Regions from separate parts of the Kocuria sp. WRN011 genome, predicted to be linked through region 1. Evidence: riboswitches for the same ligand, from Rfam matches in the RefSeq annotation. Region 1 holds a riboswitch; each other region holds the start of a gene.
The links. Region 1 has a riboswitch for S-adenosylmethionine ahead of CKW39_RS03380 (bifunctional o-acetylhomoserine/o-acetylserine sulfhydrylase). Riboswitches for the same ligand answer to the same signal wherever they lie in the genome.
Positions count from the first base shown of each region.

Region 2: it holds a riboswitch for S-adenosylmethionine, as region 1 does, so the genes downstream of both, CKW39_RS08235 (acyl-CoA dehydrogenase family protein) here and CKW39_RS03380 (bifunctional o-acetylhomoserine/o-acetylserine sulfhydrylase) in region 1, are expected to answer to the same signal.
Region 3: it holds a riboswitch for S-adenosylmethionine, as region 1 does, so the genes downstream of both, CKW39_RS00150 (cobalamin-independent methionine synthase II family protein) here and CKW39_RS03380 (bifunctional o-acetylhomoserine/o-acetylserine sulfhydrylase) in region 1, are expected to answer to the same signal.
Region 4: it holds a riboswitch for S-adenosylmethionine, as region 1 does, so the genes downstream of both, CKW39_RS04250 (hypothetical protein) here and CKW39_RS03380 (bifunctional o-acetylhomoserine/o-acetylserine sulfhydrylase) in region 1, are expected to answer to the same signal.

Region 1 covers NZ_NSGI01000002.1:123,829-128,992, reverse strand. The annotation lists gene CKW39_RS03390 (CPBP family intramembrane glutamic endopeptidase) at 1-767, shown strand, start outside; gene CKW39_RS03385 (VOC family protein) at 838-1,476, opposite strand; SAM riboswitch class IV at 1,592-1,710, shown strand; gene CKW39_RS03380 (bifunctional o-acetylhomoserine/o-acetylserine sulfhydrylase) at 1,787-3,181, shown strand; gene CKW39_RS03375 (homoserine O-acetyltransferase) at 3,178-4,353, shown strand; gene CKW39_RS03370 (SGNH/GDSL hydrolase family protein) at 4,350-5,164, opposite strand, start outside.
Region 2 covers NZ_NSGI01000005.1:98,755-103,918, reverse strand. The annotation lists gene CKW39_RS08245 (glyceraldehyde-3-phosphate dehydrogenase) at 1-782, shown strand, start outside; gene CKW39_RS15965 (GNAT family N-acetyltransferase) at 1,225-1,446, opposite strand; gene CKW39_RS08235 (acyl-CoA dehydrogenase family protein) at 1,684-2,958, opposite strand; SAM riboswitch class I at 3,062-3,153, opposite strand; gene CKW39_RS08230 (M18 family aminopeptidase) at 3,206-4,534, opposite strand; gene CKW39_RS08225 (CPBP family intramembrane glutamic endopeptidase) at 4,545-5,164, opposite strand, start outside.
Region 3 covers NZ_NSGI01000001.1:31,076-36,239, reverse strand. The annotation lists gene CKW39_RS00175 (CoA transferase subunit B) at 1-316, opposite strand, end outside; gene CKW39_RS00170 (CoA transferase subunit A) at 313-1,056, opposite strand; gene CKW39_RS00165 (IclR family transcriptional regulator) at 1,221-2,042, shown strand; gene CKW39_RS00160 (M23 family metallopeptidase) at 2,288-2,920, shown strand; gene CKW39_RS00155 (3-hydroxybutyrate dehydrogenase) at 2,917-3,669, opposite strand; SAM riboswitch class I at 3,763-3,853, shown strand; gene CKW39_RS00150 (cobalamin-independent methionine synthase II family protein) at 3,867-5,078, shown strand.
Region 4 covers NZ_NSGI01000002.1:330,537-335,700, reverse strand. The annotation lists gene CKW39_RS04260 (aldehyde dehydrogenase family protein) at 1-1,422, shown strand, start outside; gene CKW39_RS04255 (GMC family oxidoreductase) at 1,463-3,064, shown strand; gene CKW39_RS04250 (hypothetical protein) at 3,125-3,421, opposite strand; SAM riboswitch class IV at 3,442-3,583, opposite strand; gene CKW39_RS04245 (glycosyltransferase family 1 protein) at 3,680-4,834, opposite strand; gene CKW39_RS04240 (DUF6350 family protein) at 4,937-5,164, shown strand, end outside.

The DNA.
Region 1 (5,164 bases):
ACTCCCAGCGCCCGCAGCCCCTCGAACAACGCCCCGCACGCTCGGAGCTGTGGTTCCACATTGTGTTGGTCCTAGGCGTCTCGCTGGGCTCATCAGCGGTGTACGCCGTGCTCAATCTCGCCGAAACACTGTCTCGTGGGCCGCTCTCGGATGCCCAAGCCACCTTGAATCAGGTCCTGAGTCCGGTCCCGGCCATCGACCTGCTCAGGCAGCTTGCCAGCATCGGTTTCGCCCTGGTCCCGGTGGCCCTGGCGCTGTATCTCATGGCGGATTCTCTGCCGCGGATCAAGGGCGTGCTGCGTCGCATCGGCATGGACGGTCGCCGCCCCGTGCGGGATGCACTGTGGGGACTCGGTTTGTTCCTGGTCATGGGGCTGGGAACCCTGGGGCTCTACCAGGCCGGACGCGAACTGGGCCTCACCGCAGCCATCAACACCTCGGCGCTCGATGAGCACTGGTGGACGGTGCCCGTCCTGATCCTCTCCGCGTTGCGCCACAGTCTGGTCGAGGAAATCATCGTGGTTGCTTTCCTGTGCGATCGACTGCGCCGCATCGGGTGGTCCTGGGTCACGATCGCGGTCCTCACCTCGGTCTTCCGCGCCAGCTACCACCTGTATCAAGGCTTTGGGCCCGCCCTGGGCAATCTGGTCATGGGTCTCGTGTTCGTGTGGGTGTACCGGCGCTACGGTCGCCTCGCACCGCTGCTCATCGCCCACGCGCTCCTGGACATCACCGGTTTCCTGCTCCCGCAACTACTGGCGGGTTAATCGACGACGACGCCGCTGCAGCCACCTTTTCGAGCGAAAGGTTGCGGCAGCGGCGTCGTCGACGGGAAAACTAAATGGTGACCAAGCCGTCCGGCGTAGCGAAGGAAACCGCCATGACGCCGGGCGTCCCGTTGGGAGCGGACCAGGTGACGTCGAGTGAGGCCAGCACGTCCTCGACCGGGCCACCCAGCCACTCGGTCACGCGCTCGGGCGAGCCGGCAATGTCCATACCGGCCAACTGAACGTCCGTGATGCGCGCCTGGGAGGGATGCATATCGGACTCGGAATCGAAGCGAACCATGAACGGCAACTGGGGATCCGAGATCAAACCCTTCACGCCGATCTGATGCCACTCCAACTGACGACCGTCCGGGAACAACCGGGAACCGGGTACGGAGGGGCGGCCCAACTTGTCCTCGTAGGGCGTGAGGTCCTGCACCTCGACCACCCAACCGAGCCAACCGCCGCCGGCTTCGGAACGTGCGCGGACGGCCTGACCGAACGGCGCCTTGTCTGCGGCGGGGTGCTCGAGAACCTCGACCACTTCCACGTACTGGTGCCCGGTGAGCGGCAGGATCATGTTTCGCGTACCGAAGCGCGGGTGAATGCCGCCCTTGACCGGCTCGATCCCTAGCTGATCGGCAATCCGTTCCGTGGTGGCTTCAAGACCATCGGATTGAGCTGCGAATGAGACATGATCCAGTTTCATGGTCACATCGTGGCACCGCGCACAGTGGTCTCCAAATCGAGAGCTGAAACATGACCGTGTGACGCGGGTAACTCGGCTTGACGTTCGAGGTACCGGCTCCGGACAATGAAGGGCAGGTCACGAGAGTCAGCGACAAGCCCCAGCTAGCTGACCGGCAACCCTCCCTCCGCGGTGGGGTGCCCTGGGTGAGGACCAGGCCGCATCGAAATACTTCGGTGTTGGCAAGCGCGGGTCACAGGTGCCCGATCGCTGCACGGGCACCGTGCTGCGGATCGATCACCGGGCCCCTGATCCTGAGAGGGAGTGCGGTATGAGCCCCGCAGCCACCCCGTCCAACCCAGAGGGTTGGGCCTTCGAAACTCGACAGATCCACGCGGGTCAGGAACCCGATCCCACCACGGGGTCCCGGGCGCTGCCGATCCACCAGACCACGTCCTACGTGTTCCCGGATGCGGAGACGGCAGCCAACCGGTTTGCCCTGGCCGAGCTTGGGCCCATCTACACGCGCCTGACGAACCCGACCACGGAAGTGGTCGAGAACCGCGTGGCCTCCCTAGAGGGAGGCGTGGGTGCACTCATGCTCAGCTCGGGCCAGGCCGCCTCCACGTTCGCGATCCTGAACCTGGGCGGCGCCCGAACTCACGTGGTGGCTAGCCCATCCATGTACGGCGGCACGTACAACCTGTTGCGCCACACGCTGCCCAAACTGGGTGTGGAGACCACGTTCGTCTCCGACCCTGACGATCCCGAGGCGTGGCGCGCGGCGGTCAAGCCCAACACCGTGGCGTTCTTCGGGGAGACCATCCCCAATCCGCGTAATGATGTGCTGGACATCGAGACCATTTCCGCGGTGGCACACGAGTCCGGTGTGCCGCTGATCGTGGACAACACCATTGCCACGCCGTACCTCATCCGCCCGATCGAGTGGGGCGCTGACATTGTGGTGCATTCCGCGACCAAGTTCATGGGTGGTCATGGCACGTCCATCGGCGGCATGATCGTGGACGCGGGTAACTTCGATTTCGGCCAGGACCCGCAGCGCTTCCCGGCTTTCAACGAGCCGGACGATTCCTACAACGGCCTGGTCTACGCACAGGCGCTCGGTAAGGACGGGATCTTCGGGGTGAACCTGTCGTACATCCTGAAGGCGCGCGTGCAGTTGCTGCGTGACCTGGGATCGTCGATTTCCCCGTTCAACGCGTTCCTCATCGAGCAGGGGATCGAGACGCTGTCCTTGCGTATGGATCGGCACGTTGCGAACGCACAGAAGGTCGCGGAGTGGCTCGAGGCGCGCGACGACGTTCGCGCCGTTTCCTATGCGGGCCTCGCCTCCTCGCCGTGGCACGACCGCGCCCAGAAGTACTCGCCCAAGGGTGCCGGTTCCGTGCTCGGATTCGTGCTCGACGGCGGGCGCGAGGCGGGTACCGCGTTCGTGGATGCCCTGACCCTGCACTCCAACGTGGCCAACATTGGCGATGCCCGTTCGTTGGTGATCCACCCTGCCTCCACCACGCACTCACAGCTGACCGAAGAGGAGCAGCGGGCCACGGGTATCGAACCCGGGTTTGTGCGGCTGTCCGTGGGCTTGGAGTCCATCGATGACATCGTGGCCGACCTGGAATCCGGATTCGAGGCCGTGGCCGCGCTGGGTGAGGCTGCGGCGTCGTCGACGATCGGCTCGGATGGAGAGGGAACGCGGGCGTGACCATCGTGGGAGGCGGGACCACCGATTCGCTCGTGCGCGAGGACGGCGTAGTGGGCTATATCGACGTGGGTCCCTTGACCTTGGAATCCGGGTACCGTCTCCCACGCGCGCGCTTGGCCTACGAAACGTGGGGGCACCTCAACGAGGACGCCTCCAACGCCGTGTTGATCGAGCACGCACTGACCGGGGACTCCCACGTCGCACGCGGCCAGTCGCGCGAACACGCGCCCGAGGTTGAGCGCTTGGCCGCGGAAGCGGGCGGATGGTGGGATGGACTGGTGGGTCCGGGGGCGGCCATCGACACCGATAAGTACTTCGTGGTGTGCGCCAACATTCTCGGTGGTTGCTACGGCAGCACCGGTCCGGCCACCCAGGCACCACCGGAAGTGGACCCGGACCAAAAATCGTGGGGTTCCCGTTTCCCGCGCATCACCGTGCGGGACACGGTGATCGCGGAGGCCGTTCTGTCCGATGCTTTGGGAATCGAGCGTTGGCGACTGGTGATCGGCGGCTCCATGGGGGGTGCCCGGGCTCTCGAGTGGGCCGTGATGTACCCGGATCGAGTGGCGGCGTGCGGCGTGATCGCGGCGTGTGCTTCGGCCAGCGCGGAACTGCTCGCATGGGGACAGGCCCAAGCGCTCGCGATCCGGCAGGACCCGAATTTCCGCGGCGGGGACTACTACGACAGTGAGTTCCCGGAAGCGGGACTGGGCCTCGCGCGGCGCATCGCCCACATCACCTACCGCTCAGCCGCGGAGTTGCACTATCGGTTCGGCCGTGAGGCCCAGCCGAATGAGGACGTGGACGGGACCTACACGGCCGAGCGAGGCCGCTACCGCGTGGAAAGCTACCTGGACCACCAGGCCTCCAAGCTCGCGGGTCGCTTTGACGCGAACTCGTACCTGAGCGTCAACGAGACCCTGATGTCCCACGACATCACGCGTGGCCGCGGCAGCTTGGAAGAAGTGCTGGCAGGCACCTCGTGCGAGTGGCTCGTGGCCGGGGTCGATTCGGACCGGTTGTTCTTCCCTGCGGAATCGGCCGAACTCGTGCGGGCGCTGCCGGGTGAGCAGACCCTGCACATGATCAGCTCGCCGAGCGGTCACGACGGGTTCTTGATCGAGGCACCTCAGCTGGGCATGCTGCTCAAGAAGTCGGTGTTGAAGGACTAACCCTGTCCGGCCTCCGGGTCGGAGGGGTGCCGGTCGCTTGAAATCTGCGCATTCGCTTGTTCACCCGCACCCGGGATCACGGCTCGGCCGAATTTCGGCCGCTTGGCGGTGATGGAGTCTCCCGAACTGCGCTTGGTGAGGCGGCGGGCAACCCACGGCGCAAAGTGCTTCCGAGCCCACACGAGATCATCCCTGCGGACTTCCCGCTTTGTCCTGGCAGGTTGTGCTTCCAGGGCATCGGGAACTAGTCCGTGGTCGACGCCCAGGGAATCCAGGACTTCCACCGCGATCCGCTGATGACCCAGGGGAGAGAAGTGCAGTCGATCCGGCGCCCACATCAACGGATCGGCCAGTTCATGCAATCCCCACAGATCGGTCATCACTGCACCGTGGCGAGCCGCAATCACACGCACGTTCTCATTCCAAATGGCCACGCGGCCGCGGATGCTGCGGAGCACCGGAGTGTTGCCCACATCGGGCCCGTCGAACATCACCACGGTGGCGCCGGTCTCCGCGATGTGCGCGATCACGCCGTCCAGTTTCTGCGCGATGGCGTCCGGGTCCGCCCCGGGGCGCAGCATGTCGTTGCCACCCGCGCTGATGGTGACGAGGTCCGGCTCCAGAGCGAGCGCCGGTTCCAACTGTTCGTCGATGATCGGTTGGTAAAGACGACCGCGAATGGCCAGATTGGCGTAGGCGAAGTCATCCGTGAGCCGGTCCAGTTCTTCGGCCACGCGGTCGGCCCAACCGCGGTGCCCGCCGGGGACCTGCTCGTCAGGGTCGCCCACCCCTTCCGTGAAGGAATCGCCGA
Region 2 (5,164 bases), on a different contig from region 1:
ACTACACCGAGTACGGCATCGACAACGCTCTGGTGGTCGACAACACCGGCGCGTGGCGCGATGAAGAGGGACTCTCCCAGCACCTGCAGTCCAAGGGCGTTGCCAAGGTTCTGCTGACCGCTCCGGGCAAGGGCGACCTCAAGAACATCGTGTGCGGCGTCAACGACAAGGACATCCTGCCCGAGGACAAGATCCTCTCCGCAGCATCCTGCACGACCAACGCCATCACCCCGGTCGTCAAGGTCCTCAACGACCAGTACGGCATCAAGCAGGGTCACGTCGAGACCGTTCACTCGTACACCAACGACCAGAACCTCATCGACAACTGGCACAAGGGTGACCGTCGCGGCCGCTCCGCAGCGCTGAACATGGTCATCACCGAAACCGGTGCCGCCAAGGCCGTGGCCAAAGCTCTGCCGGAGATGAAGGGCAAGCTCACCGGTAATGCCATCCGCGTGCCAACCCCGGACGTGTCCATGGCCATCCTCAACCTGCAGTTGGAGAAGGCTCCGGAGTCCGCCGACGAGGTCAACGCGTTCCTCAAGGACATTTCCTTGAACTCCGCACTGCGCAAGCAGATCGACTACGTGGACTCCCCCGACGTCGTCTCCACCGACCTGGTCGGCTCCCGCCGCGCCGGCGTGGTGGACGGCTTGGCCACGATCGTCAACAACAACTCGCTCGTGCTCTACGTCTGGTACGACAACGAGTTCGGTTACTCCTGCCAGGTGGTGCGCGTGCTCGCACGCATGGCAGACATCTCCATGCCGCAGCTTCCGTAAGCTGCCCCGCTAGTACGACGCCGCCCCGGCCCCTTCCGCGCGAAGGTACCGGGGCGGCGTAGTTGGCTGTTGCAATTGCATGTAAATACTGTGTCGCACGGAAGGCCGCGCGCCTCGTGTGGCGTAGGAACCCTGCTGCGCACTTGGTGTGTCATTAGAACCTTTCTGAGCTCGGCCAAGGGTTCTGATGGCACATGAGATGAACGCGAGGGTCCTAACGTCCCTTTAGGTGCGTCTTTGCCGCAACGTCACCTCCGCCGACGCTGCTTCGCTCGCGAAGCCGTGCCCCCACCAGCGCCTCTCGCATCTCAGGCGCCCTTAGGACCCAGCCGCGCACCTGGTGCGTCGGTAGAACCTTTTTGAGCGCCGCCAGAGGCTCTAACGGCGCATGAGATGTACGCAAGGGTTCTAACGACCCTTGAGGTGCGTCTTTGCGGGGAGTTCAGACGTCAGTGGGGTCGTGCATTGCCCAGACGACCTCGCCATCGACCAGGTGCGCGGCGGGATGCAGGCCTAATTTCTGCGCCACCCGTTCTGACGCGTCATGGCCAGGAGAAATCCGCGCGGCAAAGCGTGCAACGTGGTCCTTCCGCAGCAATTCCACCGCCGACGACGCGGCTTTAGTCGCGTAGCCGTGCCCCCTCCAGCGACACGCGCATCTCAGGCGCTCTTAGGACCCAGCCGCGCACCTGGTGTGTCGATAGAGCCTTTTTGAACCGCGCCAAGGGCTCTAACGGCGCATGAGATGGATGCGAAGGTTCTAACGTCGCTCGGAGCTCGTCATGGCAGCACCTTCACCGCCGACGACGCCGCTTCAGTCGCGTAGCCGTGCCCCCACCAGCGTCTCTCGCATCTCAGGCACCCTTAGGACCCAGTAGCGCACCTGGTGTGCCACGCAGGTCTATTGGAGCTTCTCGCCGGATGGTTTGACCTCGCCGATGGCGTTGAGGCCGAACATCGGGGTGCCGTTGACGCGGTAGTCACCCACGATGCGGGCCTTGTAGATCGTGGGGTTGTGGGTCGCCACGGTGCGGGCGTTGCGCCAGAAGCGGTCGAGGGACTTGGACTTGCCCACGGCGGAGGCACCGAGCAGGTCGAAGATCCCGTCGGTCACATCGCGCACGAGTTCCGGAACAACCACCTGGGCGTGTGCCACGGGCAGTTCGCACGCGTTGGTCAACTCCTGGGGGTTGTCGAGAAGGGGGTCTCCGCCGAGAACGCCGATGGCGGCGTCGAGCTCGCGGGCCGCCTGAAGAACGATCGCCCGTGCCGCGGCAGCCTTGGCGCTGAGCTCTCCCACGCGCTGCAGCACCTGCGGATCCTCGCGAGCGACCGAGCCCGTACCGGTATTGAAACCGCGGGTGCGTGACCGCACCAGGTGCACGCCCTCGTCGATTGCGGCCTTGGCGATCCCCGCCTCGACGGCCAAGAGCACGAGCTGGAAGACAGCGGTCTCCTGGGTCGCGCGGCCGTCGCGATTGCGCACGTTGGCTGCCGGAACCTTGACCCCGCGGAAGTGCGTGGTGCCGGTTCCGGTGAGTTGCTGGCCGAAGCCGTCCCAGTCGTCGATCAGCTCGATGCCGTCCCACGAGCTCTTCACCAGCGCGTGCGAGCGCGCCTCCTGCCCGGGGATCTGGGCGGTGACCTGGATCCAGTCGGAGAAGATGGAACCGGTGGAGTAGTACTTAGTGCCGTTGAGCTCCCAGTCACCGCCCGCGGTCTGGGTGAGCGTGGTGGCCGCGGTGCCCAGAGCTGCACCGGAGCGCTCGGTCGCGGCATTACCCACGGTCTCACCGGCGGCGATCCGAGGGAACCAGACGTCGGATTCATCGGAGCTGAGGCTCGCGATGAATCCCAGGTGCGAACGGTAGACGTGCGCCACGTTGGAGTCGGAAGCGGCCAGGACGATCAGCAGCTCCGCCACCTGTTCCAGCGACGCGCCGTAACCACCCCGCGAGCGCGGCACCGTGAGCGCTCCGAAGCGGTGTTCATTGAGCCACGCGAACTGCTCGAACGGGAGAATCCGCTGCTGTTCGCGCTCTACGGCACCGTCGGCAACGCGATCAAAGACCGGCTGGAACACCTCGAAGAGTTCGCGGGTGCTCAGGGATCGCTGCGGATCCCCGTAAAGGGTTGCGGTGTCGAACTGTTCCTTGATCCCGGTGTCGCTGCTCATGTTCTCGGTAGTCCCTCGCGTTCAGTCGCGGTGCACGCACCCGACCGAGAGGAGCACAGCGCGTGCACGGGCATGACCGCGCGAACCGCAGGAGCTGAAAAGCTGTCCATCGGTCGTGGCGGAAGCACCGTCCCGGTATCCGGGTGGTTGCTGCGGCGTTGACGAGCCACGTCTCTCGGCCGCTCTTGATGGCGTTACGGATTCAGAGCATCACGCACCCAAGGTGACTGTCAACGCGCGTGACGGTTTATGACCGCCAGAACGCCCCGGTCACTCGGGACAGCGCGTGCAGGTCGTCCACGTGGGCGAGTTCGCGGGCGGAGTGCATCGACAACAGTCCCACGCCCACGTCCAGGGTGCGCATACCCAGGCGGGTGGCCGTGATGGGGCCGATGGTCGAACCGCACGGCACGTTGTTGTTGGAGACGAACTCCTGATAGCTCACGCCCGCACGCTCGCACGCGTCCGCCCACAAACCGGCACCCACGGCATCCGTGGTGTAACGCTGGTTGGCGTTGATCTTGAGCAATGGACCCGCACCGGGCTCGGGAGTGTTCACGGGGTCGTGGTGACCGCGGTAGTTGGGGTGGACCAGGTGACCGGCGTCAGCCGACAAACACACCGATTCGGACAGGGAACGTCGGTAATCATCTTGCGATTCACCCTGCGCCGCGCTGATCCGCGCGAGCACGTCTTCCAGGAACGGACCCGCCGCACCGGAGCGCGTGGCGGAGCCGACCTCTTCGTGGTCGAACGCGGCCAGCACGGACATCTGCGACGCGGATTCCAGGTCCTCGGCATGCTCGACCAACGCGTGCATTCCCGCGTACACGGAGGACAGGTTGTCCAGCCGCCCGCTCGCGAGCAGCTGCCGCCGCTGACCGATCAGTTCGGGCTTCTGTGTGTCCGCGAGCACCACGTCGAATCCCACGATGTCCTCCGGAGCCACCGACGCCTCGGCCATGTCGGCGAGCAGGCCCAGCACGTCAGCGTCCTGAGCCGAACCGGTCCCCCAAATGGGCTGCACGTGCTGCTGCTTGTCGAGTTTGAGCCCTTCGTTGGCGCCGCGGTCCAGGTGGATGGCCAACTGCGGGATCCGGGCGACCGCCTCCGTGGCGCACAGGTGCTGCGTGAGCTCGCCGTTCTCACCGCGCACCACGATCCGTCCGGCAAGACGCAGGTCCCGGTCCAGCCACGAGTTCAGCAGCACGCCGCCGTACACCTCAACACCAGCCTGGTACCAGCCGTTGGAGACCGTGGTGGGCTTGGGCTTCAGCTTGAACCCTGGCGAATCCGTGTGCGCACCCAGGATGCGAGCCCCGGCGCCCGCACGATAGTCGCGCGGGGCCACCCAGGCGATCAGAGCGCCGTCGCGAATCGTGAAGTGCCGCCCGCCGACGTCGCTCCACGCCTCGGATTCGCTCAGTTCCGTGAATCCCGCCCCGCGCAGTAGCTCCGCCGCGGCCGCGACCGCGTGGTACGAGCTGGGCGAGGCCATGACGTAATCGCCCAGGGCGCGGGCGTAGCCGAACGGGGCGCGGTGGGAATCCAAGTCAGAAACGCTGTGATGGGCCATGCAGGACAGTCTAGGGAGTGCGGTCCTGGTTGGTAGCCGAGTCGCCACCGTGGGAGCCCCGGTTCGGCGGCTGCGCACCCGCGAGCTGGCGGTCCCGCGGATCGCCACCCTGTGACGGGCCGTTCGGCCAAGGACCGTTCCCGGATTGTCCGTTCGGTGACTGCGGACCCGACGTCCTACGCACGTCCAACAAACCCACCGGGCGCCCCTGACCATCCCGAACGGTGTAGGGACCGTACTGCTCGGGCAGGGAGAGGTAGTTCTGGGTGCGGGGATCCACCACGAACGCCGCGAGCTCGGAACCCACCTGGCTGACCGTGCGGGGCCGCTGCGCCAACGCCGGCAACCGCGGCGGGGGCGGCAGGATGATGGTGCGAGACGTAGCAATTCGAGTCTTACGGGCCATCCGGAACACGACCAGGAGGAAGACCCCGTTGACAGCCAGCGTGAAGAGGACGTCGATGGGCCCGCCGCTGGTATCACTCAGGTCCGCCAATCCAACGATGGCCATGAGCGTGACCGTGCAGTTGTTGACCACGTGCAGGGCGACCGCCGCTTCCAGCCCGCCGGTGCGCCACGTGATCACGCCCATGGTGATCGCCATGACGGCAATGGAGGCCTGTCCCCACA
Region 3 (5,164 bases), on a different contig from region 1:
GCATGGCACCCAGGATCGCCATCTTCACGTGGCCGCCTCGGATCATTCCGAAGGACGTGGCCGAGTCGAAGATCGCCGCACCGTCCTGCAGAGTAATGGTCTGCTTGCCGGCGTTGATCAGGTCCGGGTCCTCATCGCCCTCATACGGGAACGGCCCCATGCCCAGCACACCGTTCTCGGACTGCAGCACCACGCTCACGCCCTCGGGCAGGTTGTTGGCCACCATCGTGGGGATGCCGATACCCAGGTTCACGTAGTCGCCGTCGTTGAGTTCCGACGCCGCAATGGCCGCCATCTCGTCGCGCGTCCAGCTCATGCCGCGCCTCCTTCCGATTCGGCCGACGACGTCGCCGCGCCCGGCCTCGGTCGCGTGGTCCGCTGCTCGATGTCTTTGGGAGCACCCGAGTACTGCACCACGTGCTGCACGTACACACCGGGCGTCACGATGTGGTCCGGATCCAGCTCGCCCGGTTCCACGATGTTCTCGACCTCGGCAAAGGTGACCTTGCCGGAGGCAGCGCACACCGGGTTGAAGTTCCGCGAGGTGCGGCGGTAGATCAGGTTGCCGTCCGTATCTCCCTGCCACGCGTGCACCAGAGCCACGTCAGCGACGATCCCGCGTTCCTGAACATAGGTTCGGCCGTCGAACTCCGCGGTCGGCTTGCCCTCGGCAACCAAGGTGCCAACACCGGTGGCCGTGTAGAACGCGGGGATTCCCGCACCGCCGGCCCGCAGCCGCTCGGCAAGCGTTCCCTGGGGTGTGAACTCGACGTCGAGCTCACCCTCCAAGTACTGACGGGCGAACTCCTTGTTCTCCCCCACGTAGGAAGACAAAACCTTGGTGACTTGCTTGTTCTCGAGCAGCAGTCCCAGGCCTTTGCCGTCCACGCCCATGTTGTTGGACACCACGGTCAGGTCTTTCACGCCGCTGTCCCTCACCGCTTCGATGAGGTCCCGCGGGATACCGGACAGGCCAAAGCCACCCACGGCAAGGGTCATGCCGTCCCGCAGTGTGTCGGCCAGGAGTTCGGCAACGTTGTCTCTGAGTTTGGACACGGTCACCCTTTCGTAATGTGTGATCTCCATCTCAGCGTAGGAAGCGCCCACATCCTGGTCAATGAGCGCCCGCATTCTTCCGGTCAAGTCCTCATATTCTGAAAAACAGCGTCTAGTCTGTCCATAATGTGAACAACTTCGCGACAGCTCCAAGCCAGGGGACGATGATGACGACACCGGATTCCAATACCTCGTCGCACTCCCGCTCACCGCATACCCAGAGGGGCACTCAGGTCGTGGCCCGGGTGGCGGCCATCCTGCAGGCGGTTGCCGCGAGTGAAACGGCTGGCTCTACCGCGGCAATTGCGCTCCACACCGGACTGACCAGGCCCACCACCCATAGGCTCCTGACGGCGCTGGCCGATGAAGGCCTGGTCGACCGCACCGAGAACGGCAACTGGGCGCTCGGACCCGAACTCCACATCCTGGGCACCGTGGCGGCCCAGCGCTATCCGGCACAGGAACTCGCCACCCCGTGCCTGCAGCGCCTCTCGGAAGCCACTGGTGAATCCGCGTTCTTCTCCGCGCGCCGCGGCAACGAGGTCATCTGCCTGGCGCGCGTCGAGGGGTCGTTTCCGGTCCGCTCCCATGTGCTTTACGAAGGGCTCCGCCTCCCGCTGGGCGTGGCGTCCGCGGGGATCGCGATCCTCGGTCAACTCCCGCCGGATCAGCTCGAGACCGCCCTAGCGGACACCCGGGACGAACGGCAACGCCTCGGCTCTCAGCACCGCGACGCACACGTCCGCAAACTCGTCGCACGCGTTCGCGACCACGGTTGGTCCCTGAATCCGGGACGCATTGTCGAAGGGTCATGGGGCATGGCCGCCGCGGTGTTCGATGCCTCCGGACAACCCCGGTACGCCCTGTCATTGACCGGCATCGAATCAAGATTCCGCGCCGAACGCCGCCCCCAACTGGGCGCGGCGCTGCTCGATCAGGCGCACAAATTGTCCACGGCCCTGCGCACCGGGGCGCCCTCGGCGTAAGGTGCCGGGCCGCCCTCGGCGTAGGGTGCCGGGCCTGGAAGGGTGTGCGGGCGGCGTCGTCGGCGTGGCGTACGGGCCGGACCATGTGATGAGGGCTTACTGCGCAGTAGACCCGGTTACTTTGTCGTAACCCCTGACGAAATGGTTCGCCGACGCCGCTCGGCCCACCCGCCGTGCGTGCCGGGGTGTGTGAGCGGCGTCGTGGCCTATTCCCACGAGTCGCCGGACGGGCAAGAATGAAGGGCATGGAACTCGACTATCCGTTCCACGGGCGGTGCCTGGTGCAGAACAGCCCCGCGAATCGAGTGCCGAGCCACGGAACCGATCGGTTCGGCACCAGTTTCGCGATGGATTTTGTGCCGGTGGATGGACAGAACCGTTCGGCCAGGTTCACTGGCACGTCGCTGTTGCGCACGGAGGCTCCCGAGAAGTTCGTCGGTTTCGGACAACCGGTCATTTCACCCGTGACCGGCACGGTGGTTCTGGCGGACGACCACGCCGAAGATCACGACGCCTTCCGCGGGTTGTCCTCCGTTGGTTACGCGCTGACCCAAGCCTGCCGCGTCGCCGCCGGATGGGGCGCGTTGGCTGGAAATTACGTGGTGGTGCAGGATTCCTTCAGCGGCCAGTACGTAGCACTGTGCCACCTGCGGCAAGGCAGCATCAGGGTTCGAGTTGGCCAGAGCATTCAGGCTGGGACCGCAGTTGCCCAATTCGGAAATTCTGGGAACAGCACCGAACCGCACGTGCATGTGCAGGCGGTCGATTCTCTGGATTTCGCTCAGGCTGTTGGCTTACCCCTGTCATTTCCGGACGGCCTACCCCGCAACGGTCAGATCGTGGGCGACGGCCCGGAGCGCCCGGTGCCATCTGGCTAGGACGCCGTCCAGCCGCCATCCATCGTGTAGGCAGCGCCGGTGACCATGCCGGCGGAGGGACCGGCCAGGAAGGCAATGAGCTCGCCAACCTCCTCCGGCTCAACCAAGCGCTTGATCGCTGATTCGGTGAGCATGATCTTCTCGACCACTTCGTCCTCGGGGATTCCGTGGGTGGCCGCTTGGTCCTTGATCTGCTTGTCCACCAGGGGCGTGCGCACGTAGCTGGGGTTCACGCAGTTGCTGGTCACACCGTGCGGAGCGCCCTCCAGAGCTACGGTCTTGGACAGGCCCTCCAACCCATGCTTAGCGGCGACATATGCGGACTTGAACGCCGAGGCGCGCAGACCGTGGATCGAGGACACGTTGATGATTCGCCCCCACTCCCGCTCGTACATGTGAGGCAGGGCGGCACGGATCAGCAGGAACGGGGACTCGAGCATGAGCGTGAGGATCCGGTGGAAGTCGGCGGGATCGAAGTCCTGGACGGCCGTGACCTTTTGAATCCCGGCGTTGTTGACCAGCACATCCACGTCGAGACTCAAGTCCGCGAGCGCTGCGGTGTCGGTGAGGTCAACGGCCCATGCCTCGCCCCCGACTTCTTGCGCCATGGCCTCGGCGGCCTGAGGGTCGATGTCGGCCACGATCGCGTGGGCGCCGCGTTGCGCGAGGGCCCGAACCGCTGCCGCGCCGATGCCACTCGCCCCGCCGGTGACCAGTGCCTTCTTGTCCTTGAGCGTGCTGTCCGACATGCCCCAACTCCTCGGTAATGGGTGATCTACGTCCCACACATTACGCGCGCCACAATTGGCCCGACCACCCACCCATGATGTTTGATGAATGGGTACCCATCCAGAGCGGCCGAGAGATCTGGCTCGTTGACGCCGCAGCAACCCGGGATTCAGCCCACGGTGCTACCGCCAGGACCGATGGAAAGGACTGCTAGTTCATGCCTCAGAACACCGATCGTATTCAGACCACCCACGTAGGATCGCTGCCCCGCACTCCCGATCTACTGGAGGCCAACAAGCGTTTCCAGGAGGGTGAAGCCACCGCCCAGGAGTTGGATGCCGCGCTCGACAACGGCGTGATCGACATCGTTCGCAAGCAGCGCGAGATCGGCCTGGACATCGTCAACGACGGCGAATACGGCCACACCATGTCTTCCTCCGTGGATTACGGCGCGTGGTGGAACTACTCGTTCTCCCGCCTGGGCGGATTGACCCCCACCAACGAGGACCGCTGGCAGGACGCCGAGGTCAAGCGCTCCTCCCCCGGCAACATCGTTCTGACCAGCTTCCCGGACCGCCGCGACCGCGCTCGTTTCCGCGACGCCTACGAGGACCCCACGGCCGGAGTTCTCGCGCACCGCGCCTCGGTCGCCCAGCCCAAGATCACCGGGCCGCTGACCTACGCCGGTCAGGAAGCCGTGGCCGGTGACATCCGCCGTCTCAAGGACGCGATGGCCGAGACCGGAGCCCAGCAGGGTTTCGTGGCCGCGTTGTCCCCGGGTTCCTGCGCACGTGTCCGCAACGAGTACTACTCGACCGACGAAGAGCTCGTGTACGCCTGCGCGGACGCCATGCGCGAGGAGTACAAGGCCATCATCGATGCCGGCCTGACCGTTCAGATCGACGACCCCTCCATCGCCGAGTCCTGGGACCAGATCAACCCCGAGCCCACCGTGGAGGACTACCTGGCCTTCACCAAGATCCGCGTGGACGCCCTCAACTACGCCCTGCGCGACCTCCCCGAGGACCAGATCCGCTTCCACCTGTGCTGGGGTTCGTGGCACGGCCCGCACACCACAGACCTCGAGTTCAAGTACCTGGTGGACCTCATGCTCACCATCAACGCGGGCGGCTACAGCTTCGAGGCGTCCAGCCCCCGCCACGGCCACGAGTGGAAGGTCTGGAAGGACCACACGCTCCCCGAGGGCAAGGTGGTCTACCCCGGTTTCGTCTCCCACTCGACCAACGTGGTGGAGCACCCGGAGCTCGTGGCCGACCGCATCGAGCAGTACGCGTCCGTGGTGGGTCGCGAGAACGTCATCGCCTCCACTGACTGTGGCCTGGGCGGTCGCCTCCACCCCTCGATCGCGTTGGCCAAGCTCGGCTCCCTGGTCGAAGGCGCGCGCCTCGCGACCGAGCGCTTGTTCTAGCAAGGTTCGCGAGCGGCGTCGGCAATCAATCGACGACGACGCCGCTCGCGCCACCCGCCTCTGCCCCCTCATTTCCCGCCCCCATC
Region 4 (5,164 bases), 210 kb from region 1:
CCCGCTGACGGCACCGAGGTGGCCGTGGTCGCCGAGGCCACGAGTGAGGACACCGAGCGCGCGATTGCCGCGGCCCGGGCCGCCGCGGACGACGAGCGCTGGGCGAGCGTGCCGGCTCCGGAACGCGGAAGCTTCCTGTTGCGGGTGGCGGCCACCCTGCGCGATCGTTCCGAAGAGTTCTCCCTGGCGGAGTCCAAGGACACGGGCAAGCGAATCGACGAGTCCCGCCAGGACATGTCCGACATCGCGAACTGCTTCGAGTACTTCGGCAAGATTGCAGCGGCGGATGCCGGCCGCATCGTCGATGCCGGTGATCCCGACGTGGTCAGCCGAATCGTTCACGAACCCGTGGGTGTGTGCGGCATGATCACCCCGTGGAACTACCCGCTGCTGCAGGCCGCGTGGAAGATCGCACCGGCGCTGGCCGCCGGCAACACCTTTGTGCTCAAGCCCGCCGAACTGACTCCGCACACCGCGATCCTCATGATGCAGGTGCTCGAGGACCTCGGGCTGCCCGCCGGCGTGGGCAACCTGGTGTTGGGCGCGGGCGCGCAGGCGGGTGCTCCGCTCTCCAGCGATCCTCGCGTGGATCTGGTGTCCTTCACCGGCGGCCTGGTGACCGGTCGCGTGATCGCGGCCGAAGCGGCGTCGACGGTCAAGAAGGTGGCTCTGGAGCTGGGCGGCAAGAACCCCAACGTGATCTTCGCGGACGCCGAGTACGACGCCGCGCTGGACAACGCGCTCAACGGCGCGTTCATCCACTCCGGCCAGGTGTGCTCCGCCGGGGCGCGACTGGTGATTGAGGAATCTATCGCGGAGAAGTTCGTGACCGATCTGGTGCGCCGAGCCGAACAGATTCAGCTGGGCGGGCCGTTCGACGAGAAGGCCGAGACCGGCGCGCTGATCTCCGAGGCCCACCGTGACAAGGTGCACGCCTACGTGGAGCGGGCCCGCGAGCAGGGCGCTCGGGTGCGCTGCGGTGGCCAGTTCGCGGAAGGACCTTCGGCGGACGGATCGCTAGACCTCGGCAAGGGCGTGTTCTACCTGCCCACCGTGATCGACCAGTGCACGAGCGAGATGGACTGCGTGTACGACGAGGCCTTCGGCCCCACCGTGACGGTGGAAACCTTCCGTACCGAGGAAGAAGCCATCGAGATCGCCAACGACACCAACTACGGCCTGGCCGGAGCCGTGTGGACCCAGGATGCGGGCCGCGCTCAGCGCGTGGCCGGCAAACTGCGCCACGGAACCGTGTGGATCAACGACTTCGGTCCGTACCTGCCCCAGGCGGAGTGGGGCGGCATGAAGCAGTCCGGTGTGGGCCGCGAACTGGGCTTCCACGGACTGGCCGAGTACCAGGAGACCAAACACATCTACCAGAACACCCGCCCCGCGGTGACCGGCTGGTTCGCCGAGCACTGAGCGGCCCGACTGGACCTCACCGAGCACCGAAGAACGACCGATGGGAGAAACTGTGACCACTACTGAAAACGTGGCTACCTACGATTACGTTGTTGTCGGAGCGGGCTCCGCCGGCGCCGTGATCGCGGCGCGCCTGAGCGAGAACCCGAACGTGAGCGTGGCCCTGCTCGAAGCCGGCGCCCACGATGAGAACGTGCCGGAAGTCCTGACGCTCGACCGCTGGATGGAACTGCTCGAATCCGGCTACGACTGGGATTACCAGATCGAACCGCAGGAGAACGGCAACTCGTACATGCGCCTGGCCCGCGCCAAGGTGCTGGGCGGTTGCTCGTCGCACAACTCGTGCATCGCCTTCTGGGCACCCGCCGAGGACATGGACGAATGGGAGTCCAAGTTCGGGGCCGAGGGCTGGAACGCGGAGACGGCCTTCCGGTTGTACAAGAAACTCGAGAACAATGAGGACCCCGGATCCCACCACGGCCACGACGGGCCCGTGCGGCTGCGCCAGGTCCCCGCCGTGGATCCCTGCGGCGTGGCGGTTCTCGACGCCGCCGAACAGGCCGGGATTCCGCGCGCTGACTTCAACACCGGCAAAACGGTGACCCAGGGCGCGAACTTCTTCCAGATCAACGCGCGCGAGGACGGAACCCGCTCCTCGTCCTCGGTGAGCTACCTGCACCCGATCCGGGACCGTGAAAACCTCACGATCCTGACCGGCACCCAGGCCAAACGAATCGTGGTCGACGAGAACCAGCGAGCCACCGGCGTGGAGGTCACGGACAACGCTTTCGGTCGTGCGCACGTGATCTCGGCCAACCGCGAGGTCGTCGTCTCCGCCGGTGCGATCGACACGCCCAAGCTGCTCATGCTCTCGGGAATCGGTCCGGCCGAGCACCTCACCGAGGTGGGCGTGGACGTGCTGGTGGACTCCCCGGGCGTGGGCTCGCACCTGCAGGATCACCCGGAGGCCGTGATCCAGTGGGAGGCCAAGCAGCCCATGGTCGAGGACTCCACCCAGTGGTGGGAGATCGGCCTGTTCGCCCAGGTGGACGACGGATTGGACCGCCCGGACCTGATGATGCACTACGGCAGCGTGAACTTCGACATGCACACCTACCGCCACGGGTACGCCACGGCGGACAACGCGTTCTGCCTGACCCCCAACGTGACCCACGCTCGTTCCCGCGGCACCGTGCGGCTGCGCACGCGTGACTACCGGGACAAGCCCCGCGTGGATCCCCGGTACTTCACCGACCCGGAGGGTTACGACCTACGGATCATGACCGCGGGTATCCGCAAGGCCCGTGAAATCGTCTCGCAGTCCGGGCTCTCGGAATGGGCCGGTCAGGAGCTGTTCCCGGGTCAGGATGTGCAGACGGACGAGGAGATCGCCGACTACATCAAGCGCACCCACAACACCGTGTACCACCCCGCGGGTTCGTGCCGCATGGGGCCGGTCGAGGATCAGGATTCTCCGCTGGATCCGCAGTTGCGGGTCAAGGGCGTGAGCGGCCTGCGCGTGGCTGATGCTTCGGTGATGCCGGAACTGGTCACCGTGAACCCCAACATCACGGTCTACATGATTGGTGAGCGCGCCGCTGAGCTGATTGCCCAGGAGCAGGAGTCGCCCTCGGACAAGTAGCGGCACCATGACATGAATGAAGCCCGGCACCAGTGCCGGGCTTCATTCGTGCGGTCCTGATCAGGCGCTGAGCGCCACCGGTTTCGGTTCCAGTTTGTAGAACGGAATGCCACCGGAGACGTTTGATGCTCCGGGAACGAGTAGCTGCTGGTACTTCTCGCACCATTGGGCGCGGCCGCGGTTGTGGGCGGCTGCGTGGGCCAGGGCGCGAACGTTGCTGCTCATGTATTCGTGGATGTCCCCATTGGACTCCATGAGACGCACCATGTGGTGGTCGGGGTCGATGTCGACGGTGACGTCAACCCATTGTTCTCGAGGGGACTCGGTCTTTGTGCGTAGTTGTTGAATGTTCTTCATCAGTATTGTGCTTTCGTACAGTGAGGTTCTTGCTGCGCCCGCGGTTGCGCCACAGCCGCTTCGTCATCCAAACCACCCCTGAACCAAGGGTTGGCGTGCGCCGGGTTGGAGCCCAGCAGGATCTCGGGTTTTACCCCGATTTCCAGAGCGCATCTCGTGAAGCTGGATTAGAGCGTAGCGGGTTGGGCGCATGACAAACCAGAGGGTGTCTCATAACGTCACCAAAAGTTAATCTACGAATGGATCGTGCACCACGGATCACGGCGCGGTTGTGGACAACCTGCGCGCACGAGATGCCACGGTGCGGGCTTGTGCATAGTGCTCCATGAGCTGGTCACACACGGCGTTCCACGTGCGAGTCTGCACGGTGGTGTAGGCGGTGCGGGAGAAGGCGGCGCGTTTGGCGTTGTCACCCGCGAGATCCAGCACGCGATCGCGGAGCATCTCGGTGTCACCGGGCTTGTAGAGCCAGCCGTTGCGGGACGAATCAACCAGGTCCACGGGCCCACCGCGGCCCACGGCCACGACGGGTACGGCGCTGGCCATGGCTTCCTGGATTGTCTGGCAGAACGTCTCGTGTTCACCGGGGTGCACGAACACGTCCAGGGAGGCCATGGCGGTGGCCAATTCGTCACCGTCCAGGAAACCCACGAAGTACGCATTGGGGAGCAGCATGCGGAGCTTCTCCTTCTCCGGCCCCGAGCCCACGATCACCGGTCGGGTATCGGGCAGCGAATCCAGGACCACGAGATCCTGCACCTGCTTTTCGGGAGCCAAGCGCCCCACGTAACCCACGAGCTTCCGGCCGCCGCCCACCCGTTCGCGCCATTCGTGATCGCGCCGAGCCGGGTTGAAGCGGCGGGTGTCCACGCCGCGTCGCCACATGCGCACGCGTTGCACACCGTGTTCATGCAGCGACGAGATGGACGCCGTGGACGGCGCCAAGGTCACAGTCGAACTGTTGTGCATGTTTCGCACGTGGCTCCACAGCACGTTCTCCAGGACCGGGGCACCGTAGCGGGCCGCGTATCCGGGAACGTCGGTCTGGTAAATGGAGACGCACGGTAAGCCCAGATTCTTGGCGGCCTGGATGGCCTGCCAGCCCAGGACGAAGGGGGAGGCCACGTGCACGACGTCTGGTTGGAAGCGGGTCAGGATGCGCTGCATGCGTGCCACCGTGCAGCTGGCGACCCGGACGTCGGGGTACCCGGCGAGGGGGATGGACGCGATGCGTTGAACTCTGATCCCGTCCATGGAGTCCACGGAGCCCAGGGCTCCGAGTTTTTCGTAGGTCGGTGCGATGACCATGGCTTCGTGACCCTGGGCCCGGAGGTACTCCAGGACTCGAACCACGGAATGCGTCACGCCGTTGATGTGGGGGAGGAACTGTTCGGCAACCACTGCGATTCTCACAATTAATACTGTGGCCGTCGCGGGTCACCGGTTCTTCACGCCAGGGTGACCTGTCGGTGAAGTCTGGGCCAACTCCGGTGGGGACGTGGAAAGATGGAGGTGATGAACTTCCCCACCTTTTCCAACACCCTGTCCGGGGCGCGCGAGCGGCTGCAACGCAACCGCCACGGTGACCCCGAGAGCTCGCCCGCCACATCGCCATCGGCCGACTCCAACCGGAGGGGCCCGGAGGACGGGTTCCCCATGCCCTTGTGGCTGCAGGGAGTCATTGAACTCCTGGCGGTGGCCGCCATCAGCTTGCTGCTCACGGGGTTGCTGATGGCAGCCGTC